2 regions of the Paucibacter soli genome follow, and region 2 is predicted to be linked to the other one. Evidence: predicted binding sites of a transcription regulator. Region 2 holds the regulator's gene; the other holds the start of a gene.
The links. Region 2 encodes NrdR, which represses ribonucleotide reductase genes. Its sites were predicted from a motif close to CACNANATNTNGTG; they were not measured.

Region 1: a site for NrdR is predicted at 1,618-1,631, ahead of WG898_RS06730 (ribonucleoside triphosphate reductase). Genes of this name have one in related genera too.

The regions. Positions count from the first base shown of each region.
Region 1 is NZ_JBBHJW010000002.1:442,711-451,500, forward strand. It holds gene WG898_RS06720 (serine hydrolase domain-containing protein) at 1-796, opposite strand, end outside; gene WG898_RS06725 (hypothetical protein) at 1,008-1,298, opposite strand; gene WG898_RS06730 (ribonucleoside triphosphate reductase) at 1,637-3,652, shown strand; gene nrdD (anaerobic ribonucleoside-triphosphate reductase) at 3,691-3,873, shown strand; gene WG898_RS06740 (anaerobic ribonucleoside-triphosphate reductase activating protein) at 3,894-4,592, shown strand; gene WG898_RS06745 (ribonucleotide reductase subunit alpha) at 4,606-4,998, opposite strand; gene WG898_RS06750 (c-type cytochrome) at 5,115-5,540, shown strand; gene WG898_RS06755 (cbb3-type cytochrome c oxidase subunit I) at 5,553-6,980, shown strand; gene WG898_RS06760 (CbbQ/NirQ/NorQ/GpvN family protein) at 6,977-7,792, shown strand; gene WG898_RS06765 (4Fe-4S binding protein) at 7,785-8,750, shown strand; gene WG898_RS06770 (nitric oxide reductase activation protein NorD) at 8,754-8,790, shown strand, end outside.
Region 2 is NZ_JBBHJW010000013.1:111,196-119,985, reverse strand. It holds gene WG898_RS23430 (DUF748 domain-containing protein) at 1-261, opposite strand, end outside; gene WG898_RS23425 (YdcF family protein) at 330-1,136, shown strand; gene WG898_RS23420 (UbiD family decarboxylase) at 1,340-2,911, opposite strand; gene WG898_RS23415 (transglycosylase SLT domain-containing protein) at 3,177-3,995, shown strand; ZMP/ZTP riboswitch at 4,050-4,185, shown strand; gene glyA (serine hydroxymethyltransferase) at 4,240-5,487, shown strand; gene nrdR (transcriptional regulator NrdR) at 5,506-5,949, shown strand; gene WG898_RS23400 (GspH/FimT family protein) at 6,176-6,604, shown strand; gene WG898_RS23395 (type IV pilin protein) at 6,709-7,179, shown strand; gene WG898_RS23390 (pilus assembly FimT family protein) at 7,164-7,742, shown strand; gene WG898_RS23385 (PilW family protein) at 7,733-8,446, shown strand; gene WG898_RS23380 (pilus assembly PilX family protein) at 8,428-8,790, shown strand, end outside.

The sequences.
Region 1 (8,790 bases), on a different contig from region 2:
ACTGGCCACCTCGCAGCCAGAGATAGCCGATCTTCGCCATGTCGCGAGGCTGAAGGTGCAAGTCGCCCCAGCCGTGCGAAATCCCCTGGGAGTCGGACGGCCACGCGGCGTCGCCAATACCGAGGGGAGCAAACAACGTGCGCCGAGCGAAGTCGAGCGCGCTCCCGCCGGTCGCTTTGGTGATGATCCCGGAGAGCAGGTGCATGCCGCCGGAGCAGTACTCGTAGACGCTACCGGGCTCGGCCACCATCGGGAGATCAAACATGAACCCTATCCAATCTGGACTCTTCCTCATCTGGGTCAGAGTGATCTCCCCCTGCTGCTGGTGGCAGTCGAGCCCGGATGTCATCGTGAGCAGGTGTTCCACCGTCAAGCGCGTCTTGCGCGAGTCGAGCTTGGCGGTGGCCCGCGCGCCCAGAATCTCCATCATTGCTTGCGCCACGCTGCTCACCTTGTGCTGTCCGATGGCGACGCCGACGAGCGTGGAGGTGACGCCCTTGGTCACCGACGCCATGTCGTGCATGAGGTTGTCCTGGAACGGCCAGAAGTACGCATCCAGCACGAGGTATCCATCGCGGACGATCGTTAGGCTGTGAATCGCGATCTGGCGCCGGCGAATCTCGTCGAATGCTTCGGCGAGGACTTCCGAGTCCATTCCTTGCGCTTCGGGTGAGGAACGGGGCCAGCCTTGCGTTGGCCACTTCTCCTGCTGCGCTGCCGCCTTTACGCCGGTGATCGCAAGCGCGGCCAGGTAAGCAACGATGGCGATCCGTTCGAGCACTCTCACGTTCTTCACTCACTCAAGTCTGCGAGGCGGCGACACCGAAAGGCCAATTCTTGCAGTTGACTCATCAAAGTGAGGCAAGACCGCCGCTGCACCGAAGGCGTAGAGGAACGATTCAACATGCATTTGACAGAGCGAATGCCGCCAAGTGATCTAAAGGTGTCGCCGCCAGGTTCCCGTCATCGTCCAATGCAATCGTGTGCCCGCCGACAATCGGTGCGCGTCAGGTAAATGACTCGACCCGAAGAATATCGTGCTCCATAGCAAGAATCTGGCGCTCAATGGCTGCCTTCGCATCTTCGTGAGGGGCCAGCGCACGCTCCTTTGCGTAAACGATGCTTCGCCGCTCGGCAGCAGTGTATTTGCGATTAGTAAGGATTGCCGTAATGGACGTTGCCGCGCTCGCTGACCGCTGACGTGCTACGGTGCGAATGTCCTTCATGCGTACAGCGAGTTCCTTCTTTTGCAGTTGAAGGTCCTTCTTGACCGCCTTTAGCTCTTTCACGAGCAGCACCTGTTCTTCCTTGGTGCTGGGTGTATCGTCAATCTTGCCTTGAAGCTGTTCAGCAGTAGTGGCGCACAGCGTTGACCAATTGCGGCGCTCGACGCATCGCTTTGAGCGATGCGCAAGCTCGGGCCGGCTGCGATGCTCGGCACCGCAGCGAGGGCCTCCGCATCCGGGCCGCAGCGGCCACCCGCCCTGGGCTTTGCCTGCATGGCCGTCGCAGGGTTGCCGAGTTCGCCCTCGCATTTTGCGCTGGCGCAAAGCCCGCGCAGATCGCCGGGGTCAGGTCTTGTTGACCACATATCTAGTGTCTATCCTGCCGGCCTGACACTAGATATAGGTTTTTCATGTCCATTCAAGCGACCCAGCAGCCTAGCGCGCTGATGAAACGAGACGGGCGCGTCGTCGCCTTCGACGCGGCCAAGATTGCCAGCGCGCTGGCGCGCGCCGGCGCGGCCACCGGCGAGTTGGATGCGCAGCGCGCGCAGCAGCTGACGCAGGCGGCGGTGCTGCCGCGCCTGCAGGGGCTGGCCTGCCCGCAGATCGAGCAGGTGCAGGATGCCGTCGAGGCGGCGCTGTTCGATGCCGGCCTGCGCCACACGCTGCGCGCCTATGTGGTGTACCGCGAGCAGCACCGCCAGCTGCGCGGCGCGCGCCAGACCCTGGTGGACGTGCAGGCCACCATGGACGAATACCTGCAGCAGCGCGACTGGCGCATCAAGGCCAATGCCAACCAGGGCTGGAGCCTGGGCGGGCTGATCCTGAACGTCTCCGGCAAGGTGGTGGCCAACTACTGGCTGGACCAGGTCTACCCACCCGCGGTGGGGCGCGCGCATCGCGAGGCCGATCTGCACATCCACGACCTCGACATGCTCAGCGGTTACTGCGCCGGCTGGTCGCTGCGCACCCTGCTCAACGAGGGGCTGAACGGTGTGGCGGGCAAGGTCGAATCGGCACCGCCGCGCCATCTCTCCAGCGCGGTAGGCCAGATCGTCAATTTCCTGGGCACGCTGCAGAACGAGTGGGCGGGGGCGCAGGCTTTTTCCAGCTTCGACACCTATCTGGCGCCCTATGTGCGCCAGGATGGGCTCAGCTACGAGCAGGTGCGCCAGTGCATGCAGGAACTGGTCTACAACCTCAACGTGCCCTCGCGCTGGGGCACGCAGACGCCTTTTACCAACCTGACCTTCGACTGGACCTGCCCCGAGGACCTGCGCGAGCAGGTGCCGATGATCGCCGGGCGCGAGCTGCCGTTTCGCTATGGCGAGCTGCAGGCCGAGATGGACCTGATCAACCGTGCCTATATCGAGGTGATGATGGCCGGCGATGCCAGGGGCAGGGCCTTCACCTTTCCGATCCCGACCTACAACATCACGCCCGATTTCGACTGGGACAGCCCCAACGCGACGGCCCTGTTCGAGATGACGGCGCGCTACGGCCTGCCGTATTTCCAGAACTTCCTCAATTCCGAGCTGCAGCCGAATATGGTGCGCTCGATGTGCTGCCGCCTGCAGCTGGATCTGCGCGAGCTGCTCAAGCGTGGCAACGGCCTGTTCGGCTCGGCCGAGCAGACCGGCTCGCTGGGTGTGGTGACGATCAACTGCGCGCGCTTAGGGCATCTGCACGCCGGCGACGAGGCCGGCCTGCTGCGCCGCCTCGACGAGCTGCTGGCGCTGGGGCGCGACAGCCTGGAGATCAAGCGCAAGCTGATACAGCGCCTCATGGACGAGGGCCTGTTCCCCTATACCAAGCGCTACCTGGGCACGCTGCGCAACCATTTCTCGACCCTGGGCGTGAACGGTATCAACGAGATGATCCGCAACTTCAGCGCCGATGCGGACGACATCAGCACGCCCGCCGGCCATGCGCTGGCCGTGCGCCTCCTGGACCATGTGCGCGCGCGCATGGTCGAGTTCCAGGAGCAGACCGGCCATCTCTACAACCTCGAGGCCACGCCGGCCGAGGGCACGACCTATCGCTTCGCCAAGGAAGACAAGCGGCGCTTCCCCGGCATCCTGCAGGCCGGCACGTCCGAGCAGCCCTACTACACCAACAGCTCGCAGCTGCCGGTGGGCTTCACCGACGACCCCTTCGAGGCGCTCGAGCGCCAGGACGAGCTGCAGCGCAAATACACCGGCGGCACGGTGCTGCACCTGTATATGAACGAGGCGCTCTCCAGCAGCACGGCCTGCCGCGAGCTGGTGCGGCGCTCGCTGTCGCGTTTCAAGCTGCCCTATATCACCGTGACGCCCACCTTCTCGATCTGCCCCACGCATGGCTATCTGAGCGGGCGCCACGAGTTCTGCCCACATTGCGACGCCGAGGCGCTGGCGCGCAAACATCGGGCCGCGGTGGCGGCCTGATGAAGTTCAATTCCATACCCTAGCCAAGGAGGCAAGACATGACCCCAACGACAACCCATGCGGAGCTGCAGGAGCACGAGCGTCAGCGCTGCGAGATCTGGACCCGCGTGATGGGCTACCACCGGCCGGTGGCATCCTTCAACACCGGCAAGCAGGGCGAATTCAAGGAGCGGCTGTGCTTTCAGGAACGGCCACTCGGCCAGGCCGCGACGGCGGCTTGAGCGCCCCATCGCCGCCGGCGATGGGGCCGGCGGTGGCCGGGCTGACGCCCTTCAGCAGCCTGGACTATCCGGGCCAACTCGCCGCGGTGGTGTTTCTGCAGGGCTGCCCCTGGCGCTGCGTCTACTGCCACAACCCCGGGCTGCAGCCGCGCGGCCCGGGCCGGCTTGGCTGGACCGAGCTGCTGGCCTGGCTGGAGCGGCGCCGCGGCCTGCTGGACGCGCTGGTGTTCAGCGGCGGCGAACCCACGCTGGACGCGGCCCTGCCGCGCGCCGCCGCGCAGGTGCGCGCGCGCGGTTTCAAGGTCGGCCTGCATACCGCCGGCCTCTATCCCGAGCGCCTGGCCACGCTGCTGCCCTTGCTGGACTGGGTGGGGCTGGACATCAAGGCGCCGCTGGCGGATGCGGCGCTGCACCGGCGCATCACCGGCGTGCCCGGCGCCGAAGCCGCAGTGGCGCAAAGCCTGGCCCTGCTGGCCGCCTCGGGCCTGAGCTATGAATGCCGCAGCACCATCCATCCGGCCCTGCACGATGGCGCGGCGCTGCGGCAACTGGCCGAGCAACTGGCCGGCACCGGCGTGCGCCGCTGGGCCCTGCAGATCGCGCGCCCCGATGGCGTGGCGGGCGAAGCGCTCGCGCCGGTGCCGCCCGACTATCCCGATGCCGCGCTGCTGGCGCAGCTGCGCGAGCGCATGCCGGGGCTGGAGCTGCGGCGCGGCTGATCAGCCCCCTCCATCAGCCCAGCTGCACCGCCTGCCCCTGCCGGTCGAAGGGGATGAAACTGCCTAGCTGCCCGCTGCGCACGCTTTCCACCATGCGCTTGAGCGCGGCGTCGACGCGCGCGGCGTCGGCCGGGCCGGAGAGGGCGGCGGCGAACACCAGCACCCAGGGCTGGCCCATGGCTTCGGCCTCGGCGGCCAGGGCGGCAAAGCCCTGCAGCTCGGCCGGGTCCTTGTCCACGCACATCAGCGGCTCCAGCTCGCCGCCATGGCCGGCCTCGAAGGCGGCGCGCTCGGCCGGCGTGGCCTCGGGGCTGAGGCTGGCGCCGGCAAACACCAGCAAGAGGCGCTGGGCTTCGGGCTGCTGGCGCGCGGCCAGCAGCAGGTCTTCAAAGTTCGAGATATTCATGTTGGATGTGATTGGACGCGAGGCCTGTTGGCATTTCCTTATCCCGGTTCAAGGAAATTCCCGAGCAAATCCCTAGGCTACCCACATTCCTTTTTTCTATACGTCGGAGGCATTCCATGAGCCGAGGCTTCACCAGCCAGATGGCACGCAATATCTTCTACGGTGGCTCGCTGTTCTTCGTGCTGCTGTTTGCCGTGCTGATCTTCGATACCGAGCAACGCATCCCGCAGCGCTCCAAATCCGCCGATATCACGCCTGCCGTGGTGCGTGGCAAGCATATCTGGGAAACCCGCAACTGCATCGGTTGCCATACCTTGCTGGGCGAGGGCGCCTACTTCGCGCCCGAGCTGGGCAATGTCTACACCCGCCGCGGGCCCGACTTCATCAAGGCCTGGATCAAGGCCCAGCCCACCGGTGCGCCGGGCCGCCGCCAGATGCCCAACTTCCATCTGGACGACAAGCAGCTCGACGACCTGGTCGAGTTCCTCAAATGGACCAATGGCGTGGACACCGAGAAGTGGCCGCCGAACATTGAAGGTTGAGGAGAGACAGACATGAAAACAGCCACTCTCAAGTTCAAATCGCAGTCGGTCGCCAAGCTCTATTTCATGGGCGCGATCGCACTCTTCGTGGGCCAGATCGTGTTCGGCCTGACCCTGGGCCTGCAGTACCTGATCGGCGACCTGGTGTTTCCGGCCATCCCCTTCAACATCGCCCGCATGGTGCACACGAACCTGCTCATCGTGTGGCTCTTGATGGGCTTCATGGGCTCGGCCTATTACCTGGTGCCGGAAGAAGCCGAGACCGAGCTTTACAGCCCGCTGCTGGCCAAGATCCTGTTCTGGGTCTTCCTCGCCGCGGGTGGCGCCACCATCCTGGGCTATCTGCTGGTGCCTTACGCCACGCTGGCCGAGATGACCGGCAACAACCTGCTGGCCACCATGGGGCGCGAGTTCCTCGAGCAGCCCCTGCCGACCAAGCTGGGCATCGTGGTGGTGGCGCTGGCCTTCCTATTCAACATCAGCATGACGGTGTTGAAGGGCCGCAAGACGGCGATCACCCTGGTGCTGCTGATGGGCTTGTGGGGCCTGGCGCTGATGTTCCTGTTCAGCTTCGTCAACCCCAGCAACCTGGTGCGCGACAAGATGTACTGGTGGTTCGTCGTCCACCTCTGGGTGGAAGGCACCTGGGAGCTGATCCTGGGCGCGCTCTTGGCCTTCGTGCTGATCAAGACCACCGGCGTCGACCGTGAGGTGATCGACAAGTGGCTGTACCTGATCATCACCATGGCCCTGGTCACCGGCATCCTGGGTACCGGCCACCACTTCTTCTTCATCGGCCTGCCGGGCTACTGGCAATGGGTGGGTAGCGTGTTCAGCGCGATGGAGCCGATTCCCTTCTTCATGATGACCCTGTTCGCCTTCAATATGGTGCAGCGTCGCAAGCGCGAGCATCCCAACCAGGCAGCGGTGCTGTGGGCCGTCGGTTGCGCGGTGATGGGCTTCCTGGGCGCCGGCCTGTGGGGCTTCATCCACACGCTCAGCCCGGTCAACTACTACACCCACGGCAGCCAGATCACCGCGGCGCACGGCCACCTGGCCTTCTACGGTGCCTATGTGCTGGTGGTGATCGCGATGATCAGCTATGCCATGCCTATCCTGCGCGGCCGTGAGGCCAATCCGCGCCGTGCCCAGGCCGTCGAGATGTGGAGCTTCTGGATCATGACCATCGGTATGGCGGTGATGGTGCTGGCCCTGACCGGCGCCGGCATCCTGCAGATCTGGCTGCAGCGCATGCCCACCGAGGGTGCGATGGGCTTCATGGCCACGCAAGACCAGCTGCGCTTCTTCTACTGGGTGCGTGTGGCCGGTGGCGTGATGTTCCTGTGCGGCCTGCTCACCTATCTGGCCAGCTTCTTCATCGGCGAGGGTGCCGATGAGGCCGACGAGGCGACGACGAATGGCCGCCTGAGGGCTGCATGATGGAGATGCTGAGCGCGCGCGGCTTGCGCGAGGAGCTGCCCTTCTACGCCTCACAGGGCGATGAATGCCGGCTCTTCGAACAGACCCATGCCAGCCGCCTGCCCCTCTTGATCAAGGGGCCCACCGGCTGCGGCAAGACGCGGCTGGTGGAGCATATGGCCGCGCGCCTGGGCCGCCCGCTGGTGACGGTGAGTTGCCACGACGACCTCAGCGCCGCCGACCTGGTGGGCCGCCACCTGATCGAAGGCGGCAATACGCGCTGGTGCGATGGCCCGCTCACCCGTGCGGTGCGCCAGGGCGCGATCCTCTACCTCGACGAGGTGGTGGAGGCGCGCAAGGACACCACCGTGGTGCTGCACCCGCTGGCCGACGACCGCCGCCAGCTGCCCATCGAGCGCACCGGCGAGCTGCTGGACGCCGCACCCGGCTTCATGCTGGTGATCAGCTACAACCCCGGCTACCAGAACCTGCTCAAGGGGCTCAAGCCCAGCACGCGCCAGCGCTTCGTGGCGCTGAGCCTGGACTATCCGGCACCGGAAGTGGAGCAGCGCATCGTGCGCGCCGAGAGCGGCTGCACGGCCGAGCAGGCGGCACGCCTGGTGCGGCTGGCGCAGGCGCTGCGCCGCCTCACCGAGCATGATCTGGAAGAAACCGCCAGCACCCGCTTGCTGGTGATGGCGGCACGCCTGGCGGTGGCCGGCCTGACGCTCAGCGCGGCCTGCCGGGCCGCCGTGGTGGATGCACTCACCGACGATGCCGAGACCGCCGCGGCGCTGGCCGAGGTTGTATTGGCCGTTGTCGGCGATGCATGAGATCGTGCTCGCCGAGTCAGCACAGGCACAGTCGGGCCGCATGGCCCGCCTGCAGCGCCTGCGGCGTTTCACCCAGTTCGGCTTCTTCGCGCTGTTCCTGCTGGCGCCGGCGCTGAACCTGTTGCGCTTCGACCTGCAGGAGACCCAGCTCTGGTTCCTGGGCTTCCGCTGGTCGCTGGGCATAGACGCCTTCATGCGCGGCGAGATCACGGCCAACCAGGCGGCGCTGTCCATCCTCTTGCGCGGCATCCTGCCGGCGCTGCTCTTCGTGGTGGGTTTCATGACCCTGGCCTGGCGCTACGGCCGTGTCTACTGCGGCTGGCTGTGTCCGCATTTCTCGCTGGTCGAGACCCTCAACGAGCTGCTGCACCGCGCCACCGGCAAATACAGCCTCTGGGAGCGCGAGCGCAATGCCCAGGGACACCGGGGCTGGTGGCCGTTGTTCTTGTTCAGCGGGCTGTTCTTCGGCTTTGCCTGGTCCATTACCCTGCTGACCTATCTGTTGCCGCCGGCGCAGATCTGGGGCGGCCTCGTGCATGGCACGCTGACGCCCAACCAGGCGCGCTTCGTCTTCATCGGCGGCGCGGTCTTCAGCGCCGAAATGCTGCTGGCGCGCCATCTGTTCTGCCGCTTCGGCTGCGCCGTGGGCCTGTTCCAGAGCCTGGCCTGGATGGCCAACCCGCGTGCTCTGGTGGTGGCCTTCACGCGCGAGCGCGCGCGCGATTGCCGCGACTGCAGCACCGCCAAGGCGCCCGAGGGCGCGGCCTGCGACGTCGCCTGCCCGATGCGGCTGAAGCCGCGCAATATCAAGCGCCTGATGTTCTCCTGCGTGCAATGCGGGCAATGCGTCACCGAGTGCGAAAGCTCGCATGCGCCGCGCGGCGCCAACCCTAACCTCGAGTGGACCGTGGGCGTGGATGCGCTGCGCGAGACGCTCAAGCAAAAAAATAGGCACTGAGCCATGGAAGAGTGGGTCGGCGAGCAATGGCACCGCCTCA
Region 2 (8,790 bases):
GCGGCGCAGGCTCAAGAGCGGCGCAGCGCTGCCGGCCGGGCCATCGATGCGCAGGCCGTTCAGCACCAGGCCGAGGCGCCAGGGTTCAAAGCGAGCCGATTCCAGGTGCACAGGCCGGCCCAGCAACTGACTGGCCTGCTCGACGCCGCGGCTTTCAATCCAGCGCGGCAGCGCCCAGCTGAGCAGCACGAGCAGGCCCAGCAAGGCCAGCACCGCGGCGCCCAAGCGTTTCATCCAGGGGGCGCGTATCGTCAAGGTCATGTGCGTCGTGTTTGCAGGAGTCGGCCACCATTATCCCGAGGCGATGAGCCTACGCGATACTGCCGGCGATGATTGCTCTTGAAAGTCTTGCAAGCGGGCTGCGCAGCATGGCGCAAGCCCTCAGTCTCCCGCCGGCACCGCTGCTGTTCCTGGTCTTGCTGGCCTGGCTGCTGCGGCAGCGAGCCAAGGGCTGGGCGCGCGCCTTGTTGGTCATCGGACTGAGCGGGGCCTGGCTGTCTTGTACCGAAGTCGGCGCCGTCACCGCCGCGCGCCTGCTGCTGGGGGAACAAGTGCCGGCCCTGCAATGGCCGCTGCCGACCCCGTCCGACCCCCGCGTGGCAGAGCACACCGCCATTCTGGTGTTGGGCGCCGGGGCGCGCCAGGATGTGCCCGAGGTCCGCTCGGGCTGGCTCAAGCCCTTGTCGATCGAGCGGCTCAACTACGGCGCCTGGCTGGCCAAGCAGGCCCAGCTGCCGCTGGCATTCACGGGCGGCCTGAGTCGCAACGGCAAGCCCGGAGACCAGAGCGAGGCCGAGCTTGCCGAGGCCTATGCCCGCGAGCTGTTGGGCCTGCGGCTGCAGTGGCTCGAAGACCAGGCGAAGGACACTCGCGACAACGCGCGGTACAGCGCCGCCTTGCTCAAGCCGACAGGCCTGCGCCGACTGGTGCTGGTCACCCATGTCCAGCATATGCCGCGTGCCCTGCATCATTTCCGGCTCGCCTTCGGTGCGCAGGTCGAGTTGATCGCCGCCCCCGTGGGGCTGCGAGCTCCCGATGCCCCGCTCGAAGCGCTGGATTGGCTGCCATCCAGCGAAGGCCTGGCCAGAACCCGCTATGCCGTCTACGAATGGCTGGCACTGAGGCTGGGGCATTGATCGGCAGCACAACCAGCAGAAATAGAAACCCCTCCCAAGCCTGCGCCTGGAAGGGGTGGACGGCTGACGCCGCCGGTTGGGGCTCCGCAGCTAGCTGCCGCAGGGCTCCTGGCGCGCAGAGACTGCGCCAGAGGTTTTGCCTGTAAAGGCCTTCCAACAGTAGGTGAGCGCCAGACCCCTTTCAAGGCCTGACAGCCCCAGGTTTATCCGGGCTTGACCTGGCTCGAAGAAAACAACTGTTCGAAGAGTTCGGTGGCGCGCGCCTCAACCTCGACCGGCATGCTGATGGTGCGCCCCCATTCGCGCGCCGTTTCGCCGGGCCATTTGTTGGTGGCATCCAAGCCCATCTTGCCGCCCAGACCGCTCACCGGCGAAGCGAAGTCCAGGTAGTCGATCGGCGTCTGATCCACCAGGGTGGTGTCGCGCACTGGGTCCATGCGGGTGGTGATGGCCCAGATGACTTCCTTCCAGTCGCGGATATTGACGTCTTCATCCACCACCACGATGAACTTGGTGTACATGAACTGGCGCAGAAAGCTCCAGAGCCCGAACATCAGGCGCTTGGCATGGCCCGGATAGGCCTTGCGGATCGAAATCACAGCCATGCGGTAGCTGCAGCCTTCCGGCGGCAGGTAGAAGTCCACGATCTCGCTGAACTGCTTCTGCAAGATGGGCACGAACACCTCATTGAGCGCCACGCCCAGCACGGCGGGTTCGTCGGGCGGCTTGCCGGTATAGGTGGAGTGGTAGATGGGTTCGCGGCGTTGGGTCAGGCGCTGCACCTCGAACACAGGGAACCAGTCCTGTTCGTTGTAATAGCCGGTGTGGTCACCGAAGGGGCCTTCCAGGGCGTGCAGATAGCCGTTCAGTTCCTTCAGCGCGATGCCGTCCTCGCTCTGCCCGACATAGCCCTTAGGCGCCGGCGGGATATGCCCCTCCAGCACGATTTCGGCGCTGGCGGGCACCTGCAGCAGCCGGCCGGCCTCGCCAACCGAGGCGTTCACCAATTCGGTACGGCCGCCGCGCAGCAGACCGGCAAACTGGTACTCCGACAGACTGTCGGGCACCGGCGTGACCGCGCCCAGGATGGTGGCCGGATCGGCGCCCAGGGCCACCGCGATCGGGAAGGCCTGGCCGGGGTTGGCGCGGCTGAAGTCGCGAAAATCCAGCGCGCCGCCACGGTGCGCCAGCCAGCGCATGATGAGTTGGCGCCGGCCAATGAGTTGTTGGCGGTAGATGCCCAGGTTTTGGCGCAGCCGCGGCTGCGGCACGGACTGCGGGCCGCGCGTCACCACCAGGCCCCAGGTCAGCAAGGGCCCCACGTCGCCGGGCCAGCAGGTCTGGATGGGCAGGCGCTTCAGGTCCACATCCGCCCCTTCGAACACCTCTTCCTGACAGGCCGCATGGCGCACCAGCTGCGGCTTCATGTCCCACAGCGCCTTGGCCATCTGCAACAGCCGACCCGCGTCCTTGAGCCCCTTGGGCGGCTCGGGTTCCTTCAGGCTGGCCAGCACATGACCGACGTCGCGCAGATCGGCCAGGCTGTCGGCGCCCATGCCCAGCGCCACGCGTTTAGGGGTGCCAAACAAATTGGCGAGGACTGGGATTTGGTAGCCCTCTGGCCGTTCGAACAGCAGGGCAGGCCCTTCGGCGCGCAATACTCTGTCGCTTAAAGCGGTCATTTCAAGCTTGACCGACAGCTGCTGGTCGACTCGGCGCAATTCTCCGATGCGCTCCAGGCCGGCCATGAAGTCGCGCAGATCCCTGTATTTCATAACAAATAGTAATTAGAGGCCCGAGTCATAAGCTTGACGGGTTATTTTTGCAACCTAGAATCCGCCCATCCCTGAGATCCTTCAGGGATAACCCGTGTCTGCGAGTGTGGGAGCTTGCAGACGCCCCGCTGCCGATGGACGCCGAGCAGTAGCGCCTGGATCCGACCGGATCCGCGTTGCGACAAGCCGGCCCATTATCACTGTCGGGCAGTGAACCCTGGCCTTGTGCCCGGGCTCGCCGCCGGACGGAGAAGAAAGGAGTCGCATGACAGCGCGTCAAAGTCTGATATCCCTGGCCCGCGATACCGGCGCTGCCCTGTCCCTGTTCGTCAAGGACATTGGCCAAGGTCTGCTGGTAGTGAGCCACAACACGTTTGCCCTCTTGGGTTTTGCCCTGGTTGCTGCCTTGATGGTGTTCTACAGCCAGGCCGATTTGCGCCAGCGCCTGGAAGGCGAGGTCTTCGGCTGGCTGCACGCCCGCCAGGAAGCTCGCGCCGAGGCCTCCGGCGACATGCTGAGCACGCTGGCCGAGCCGGACGCGATCGGCCGTGCCACCGCCACCGACCCCAAGGAACTGCCGCGCCAGCAGGCCGCCGTGGCGATGTGGCTGGCGCGCCGCTACAAGGTGGCGCCAGAACCGGTCAGCCGCCTCGTCAAGGAGGCCTTCGAGATCGGCCAGCGCGCCCGTGTCGAGCCCACCCTGATCCTGGCCATCATGGCCATCGAGTCCGGCTTCAACCCGTTTGCACAGAGCGCCGTGGGCGCCCAGGGCCTGATGCAGGTGATGACCCGCGTGCATGACGACAAGTACGAAGTCTTCGGCGGCAACCACGCCGCTTTCGACCCCATCACCAATCTGCGCGTCGGTGTGCAGGTGCTGAAGGAATGCATCCAGCGCGCCGGTGGCGTGGAGGAAGGCCTGCGCTATTACGTTGGCGCCGCCAATCTGCCAGACGACGCCGGCTATGCCGGCCGCGTGCTGGCCGAGCACGAGCAGCTCAAGGCGGTGGCCAGCGGCCGGCCGCCCGTTGCCAAGCCGGTGGTGCCCGCAGTGGCGGATGAGCGTATCGCGCTCGCACATTGACGTACTGCCCCACCCGGCACAACCCTAATGTGCCGGGAATCGTCCGCTACACTGCAGCCTTCGCGCGACTGGCGATGAAGGCCGCCATGCATTGCCATGCCGGCCCGAGGTGGTTGACCACCGGGGAGCGCGAACTGCCATGGGCTCTGCTTCGTGTCAGCTTTTTTTGCCGTTCGCCTGGGCAGCCTGCACCGCGTCGTGACGTGGCCGTCGGGCTCCAACGTACAGCCAGCATCCCAACACCATGTTTGACCGCAGCCAATCGACTCTCGCCAACGTAGACCCCGACCTGTGGGCCGCCGTGCTGAATGAGAACCAGCGCCAGGAAGACCATATCGAGCTGATCGCCTCGGAGAACTACACCTCGCCGGCGGTCATGCAGGCGCAGGGCAGCCAGCTGACCAACAAGTACGCCGAGGGCTATCCCGGCAAGCGTTACTACGGCGGTTGCGAATACGTGGATGTGGTGGAGCAGCTGGCGATCGACCGCGTCAAGCAGCTGTTCGGCGCCGAGCATGCCAATGTGCAGCCCAACTCGGGTTCGCAGGCCAACCAGGGCGTGTTCTTCGCGCTGCTGCAGCCGGGCGACACCATCATGGGCATGAGCCTGTCCGAAGGCGGCCACCTGACCCACGGCATGCCGCTGAACATGAGCGGCAAGTGGTTCAAGGTCGTCAGCTACGGCCTGACCGAGCAGGAAGACATCGATTACGAGGCGATGGAGCGTCTGGCGCGCGAGCACAAGCCCAAGCTCATCATCGCCGGCGCCTCGGCCTTCAGCCTGCGCATCAATTTCGAGCGCTTTGCCAAGGTGGCCAAGGAAATCGGCGCCTATTTCATGGTGGACATGGCGCATTACGCCGGCCTGATCGCCGCGGGCGTCTACCCCAACCCGGTGCCGCATGCCGATGTGGTGACCTCCACCACCCACAAGAGCCTGCGCGGCCCGCGCGGCGGCATCATCCTGATGAAGGAGCATGTGGCCAAGCAGATCAACAGCGCGATCTTCCCCGGCATCCAGGGCGGCCCGCTGATGCATGTGATCGCCGGCAAGGCGGTGGCCTTCAAGGAGGCGCTGACGCCCGAGTTCAAGGCCTACCAGGAACAGGTGGTGAAGAACGCCAAGGTGCTGGCCGAGACGCTGATAGCGCGCGGTCTGCGCATCGTCTCGGGCGGTACCGAAAGCCATGTGATGCTGGTGGACCTGCGTCCCAAGGGCCTGACCGGCAAGGAAGCCGAGGCCCTGTTGGGCAAGGCCCACATGACCTGTAACAAGAACGGCATCCCCAACGATCCGCAGAAGCCCATGGTCACCAGCGGCATCCGCCTGGGCACGCCGGCCATGACGACACGCGGCTTCAAGGAAGAGCAGGTACGCCAGACCGCGCACCTGATCGCCGATGTGCTCGACAAGCCGCACGACGAGGCGAATCTCGAAGCGGTGCGCGCCAAGGTGGCCGCGCTGACGCGCGACTTCCCCGTCTACCGCTGAGCCGAGCCGCCGCCCCATATGCGTTGCCCTTTTTGCGGACACCACGAAACCCAGGTTGCCGAAACCCGGGAGTCCGACGAGGGCGACGTGGTGCGTCGGCGGCGCCGCTGCCAGGGCTGCGAGAAGCGCTTCACCACCTACGAACGGGCGGAAATCGCCATGCCCGCGGTGGTCAAGAAGGATGGCACGCGCGCCGAGTTCGATCCGAGCAAGGTGCGCGCATCCATGCAGCTGGCGCTGCGCAAACGCCCGGTGAGCATCGAGCAGATCGATGCAGCGCTGGAGCGCATCCACGAAAAACTGCTCGCAAGCGGCGCCAAGGAAATTCCGTCCACCCGGCTGGGCGAGTTGGTGATGCGCGAGCTCAAGCGCATCGACAAAGTGGCCTATGTGCGCTTTGCCTCGGTCTACCGCAGCTTCGAAGATGTGGACGAGTTCCGGCAGCTGATACGCGAGATCTGACCACCCCCATCACTCCCACTTTGGGGTGAATGAAACACCGGATACCACGCGCTAAGTTTTCAGCACCGCCAAGGCTTGAACGGCGAGGTGCTTCATGGACGGCTCAACACAGCAGCGACGCGCAGCCGCGTGGCGAAACTCCAGCGGTGTCTCCGTGCTGGAGATCTGCATATGCCTCGCCATACTGTGCCTGCTCTCGCTGCCCGCACTGCAAGCCTTGAGGCATTTGCGCGAACGCAGCCGCCTGCATGCCGTTGCCTCTGAGCTCTACGTCGATTTGCAGTACGCCCGCAGCGAATCGGTGCGCAGCGGCAGCAGCATCCATCTGAGCTTTGCCGACGGCGCCGAGGGCTCCTGCTATTGGATGCATATGGGCAAGACGACGGACTGCGCCTGCGACAACACCGGCAAGGTCAGCTGCGGTACGGCAGGCGCGCTGGTCCGTGCGCATTGGTTGCCCAGCAGCAGCGCTACCCAGATACGCTCCAACGTCGGTCGCATGACCTTCAAGGGTGAGCAGGGCACGGTCAGTTCGGCCGCCACGATCGAGATCAGCGCCAAGGACGGCGCAGTGGTGCGGCACATCGTCAGCATCATGGGGAGGATCAGGTCCTGCTCGCCGGACTCCGACCACGGCGCCTTGCCGCGCTGCTGAGTCCCCCCTCAAGCAAGGGGGAGCGCGGACGAGCGGTCCACTCGCGCTGACGAGCGGCGTCCGTTCGTGCAGCTTGTCACGAATCCGCGCCAAATAATCGGACCGTGATCAAACAACCCTCTTCCACCGCACATCGGCGTCGCCTCGCCAGGAGCGCCGCTGGCTTCACGCTGGTTGAACTGATAGTCACCGTGGCCATTCTGGCCATACTGGCCGTGGTGGCCCTGCCGGCTTATCGGCAATATGTTGCCAAGAGCCGGCGTGCCGATGCCATTTCGGCCTTGGCCACCGTACAGCAGGCCCAGGAGCGCTGGCGCGCCAACAAGCCAGGCTATGCGGACTCCTTGGCGGACATGGGCCTGCCGGCCAATGCCGATGCCAAGCATTACGACATCGCCATCAAGAACGCGTCGGCAACGGGTTACACGCTTGTTGCCACACCCCGTGCCGGTGGCCTGCAAACGGCTGACAGCGACTGCAGCAGCATGTCCATCACGATGAAGGGCGGTACGTCCAAGTACGGCGCCCTGAACGGGGCCAACTCGGACAGTGCAGATACATGCTGGCCAAAATGAGCAAGCGGCAACAGCATCAACACCAGGGCGTGGGCCTCGTCGAGGTGATGGTCGCACTCGCCATTCTGGGCGTGTTGCTGGGCGTGGCCTGGCCCAATCTGGCCGACATGCTGGCGCGCTACCGCGTCGAGGCGGTGGCCGCCGAGTTGCGCGCCAACCTGGCCTATGCGCGTTCGGAGGCGGGACTGCGCTCGATGGAACTGGAGTTTTGGTTCAATCGCGATCTCAAGCAAAGCTGCTACACCTTGTCGGCGGCAAAAGGGCCAGGGATGGATTGCGTTTGCACGCGGCCTGCCGGAACGGCCTGCGTGAGCGGGCCTCTTGTACAGCTGATTGAATCGAAAACGGTGCAGGTGTCGCGCATGACGGGGGTCGAGCTAAAGCCGCAGGCAGGCGACAGACTGAAATTCGTGGGGGCTCAGATGCCGCCAGTCCCGCCCAATTTTTCCGTGTTGGTACAAAGCAGTCGGGTTGGGCAATTGCAGATCAGCATGAATCCGCTTGGGCGTATCTCGATGTGTACGCCCGACCAATCCATGCCGGGGGTTTCGCCATGCCAGTAGAACGCCTGCACCAACATGGCATGACGCTCGTCGAGCTGATGGTGGGCCTGGCCGTCGGCATGATCGTGGTGGCCGGCGCGGTGGTGATGGCCACCAGCCAGATCGGTGACCACAAGCGGCTGGTGCTGGAAACCCAGGTTCAGCAGGATCTGCGTGCCGCCGCCGACATGATGCTGCGCGACATCAAGCGTGCAGGTGCCTGGCCAAAGGCGAGCACTTCGGTCTGGGCGCCCGATAACAGCTCGCCCGACAGCAACCCCTATACCGGCATGCAAATTCTGGCCGCCGGTGATCCAGCCGCCGTGAGCGGCGACGAGATCGCCTACAGCTACTGGGACGACAAGCAGAATCATGCGCCGCCGGCCGTGCTGCCGCTCGACGCCGAGCAGCATGGCTTCCGGCTCAGAAACAAGCGGCTGGAATACCGCCTGGGTGGCAGCTACCAGCCGCTGACCGATCCGGCCATGCTGGAGGTCAGGGAATTCACGGTCACGCTTAACACCCAGGCGGTGCCGCTGCCCGACTACTGCCTGATGCCCTGCAACGGCTTGGCCAATTGCCCGCCGGCACTGCAGGTGCACGATGTGCGGATCAACATACGCGGTGTAGCCACGCACGATGCCGAGGTCGAGCGAACCCTGAGCCTGCGCGCGCGCGTGCGCAACGATGAAATCGTGACCGGCGCATGCCCGCCAACGCCATGAACGCGCTTGCCTGCCCTCGGTTCCGGTCCGCCAAGGCGGCCCAGCAAGGCGCGGCCACGCTCGTCACGGTGATGGTGCTGTTCTTCGTGCTCGCCATGATGGCCGCCTACGCCAATCGCAATCTGGTATTCGAGCAGCGCATTGCCAGCAACTACTTCCGCTCCGGCGTGGCCGCCGAAGCGGCCGAGTCCGGCATCGAGTGGGCGATCGCCATGCTCAATGGCGGGAATGTGGATGCCAGCTGCCAAGCCGTCAACGCGCCGGGCAGCAACTTCAGGCAGCGCTATCTGACGGCCCTGCCCACCCAGGGATATGGGCCCGTACTGCCCGTTGCCAACTTCAGT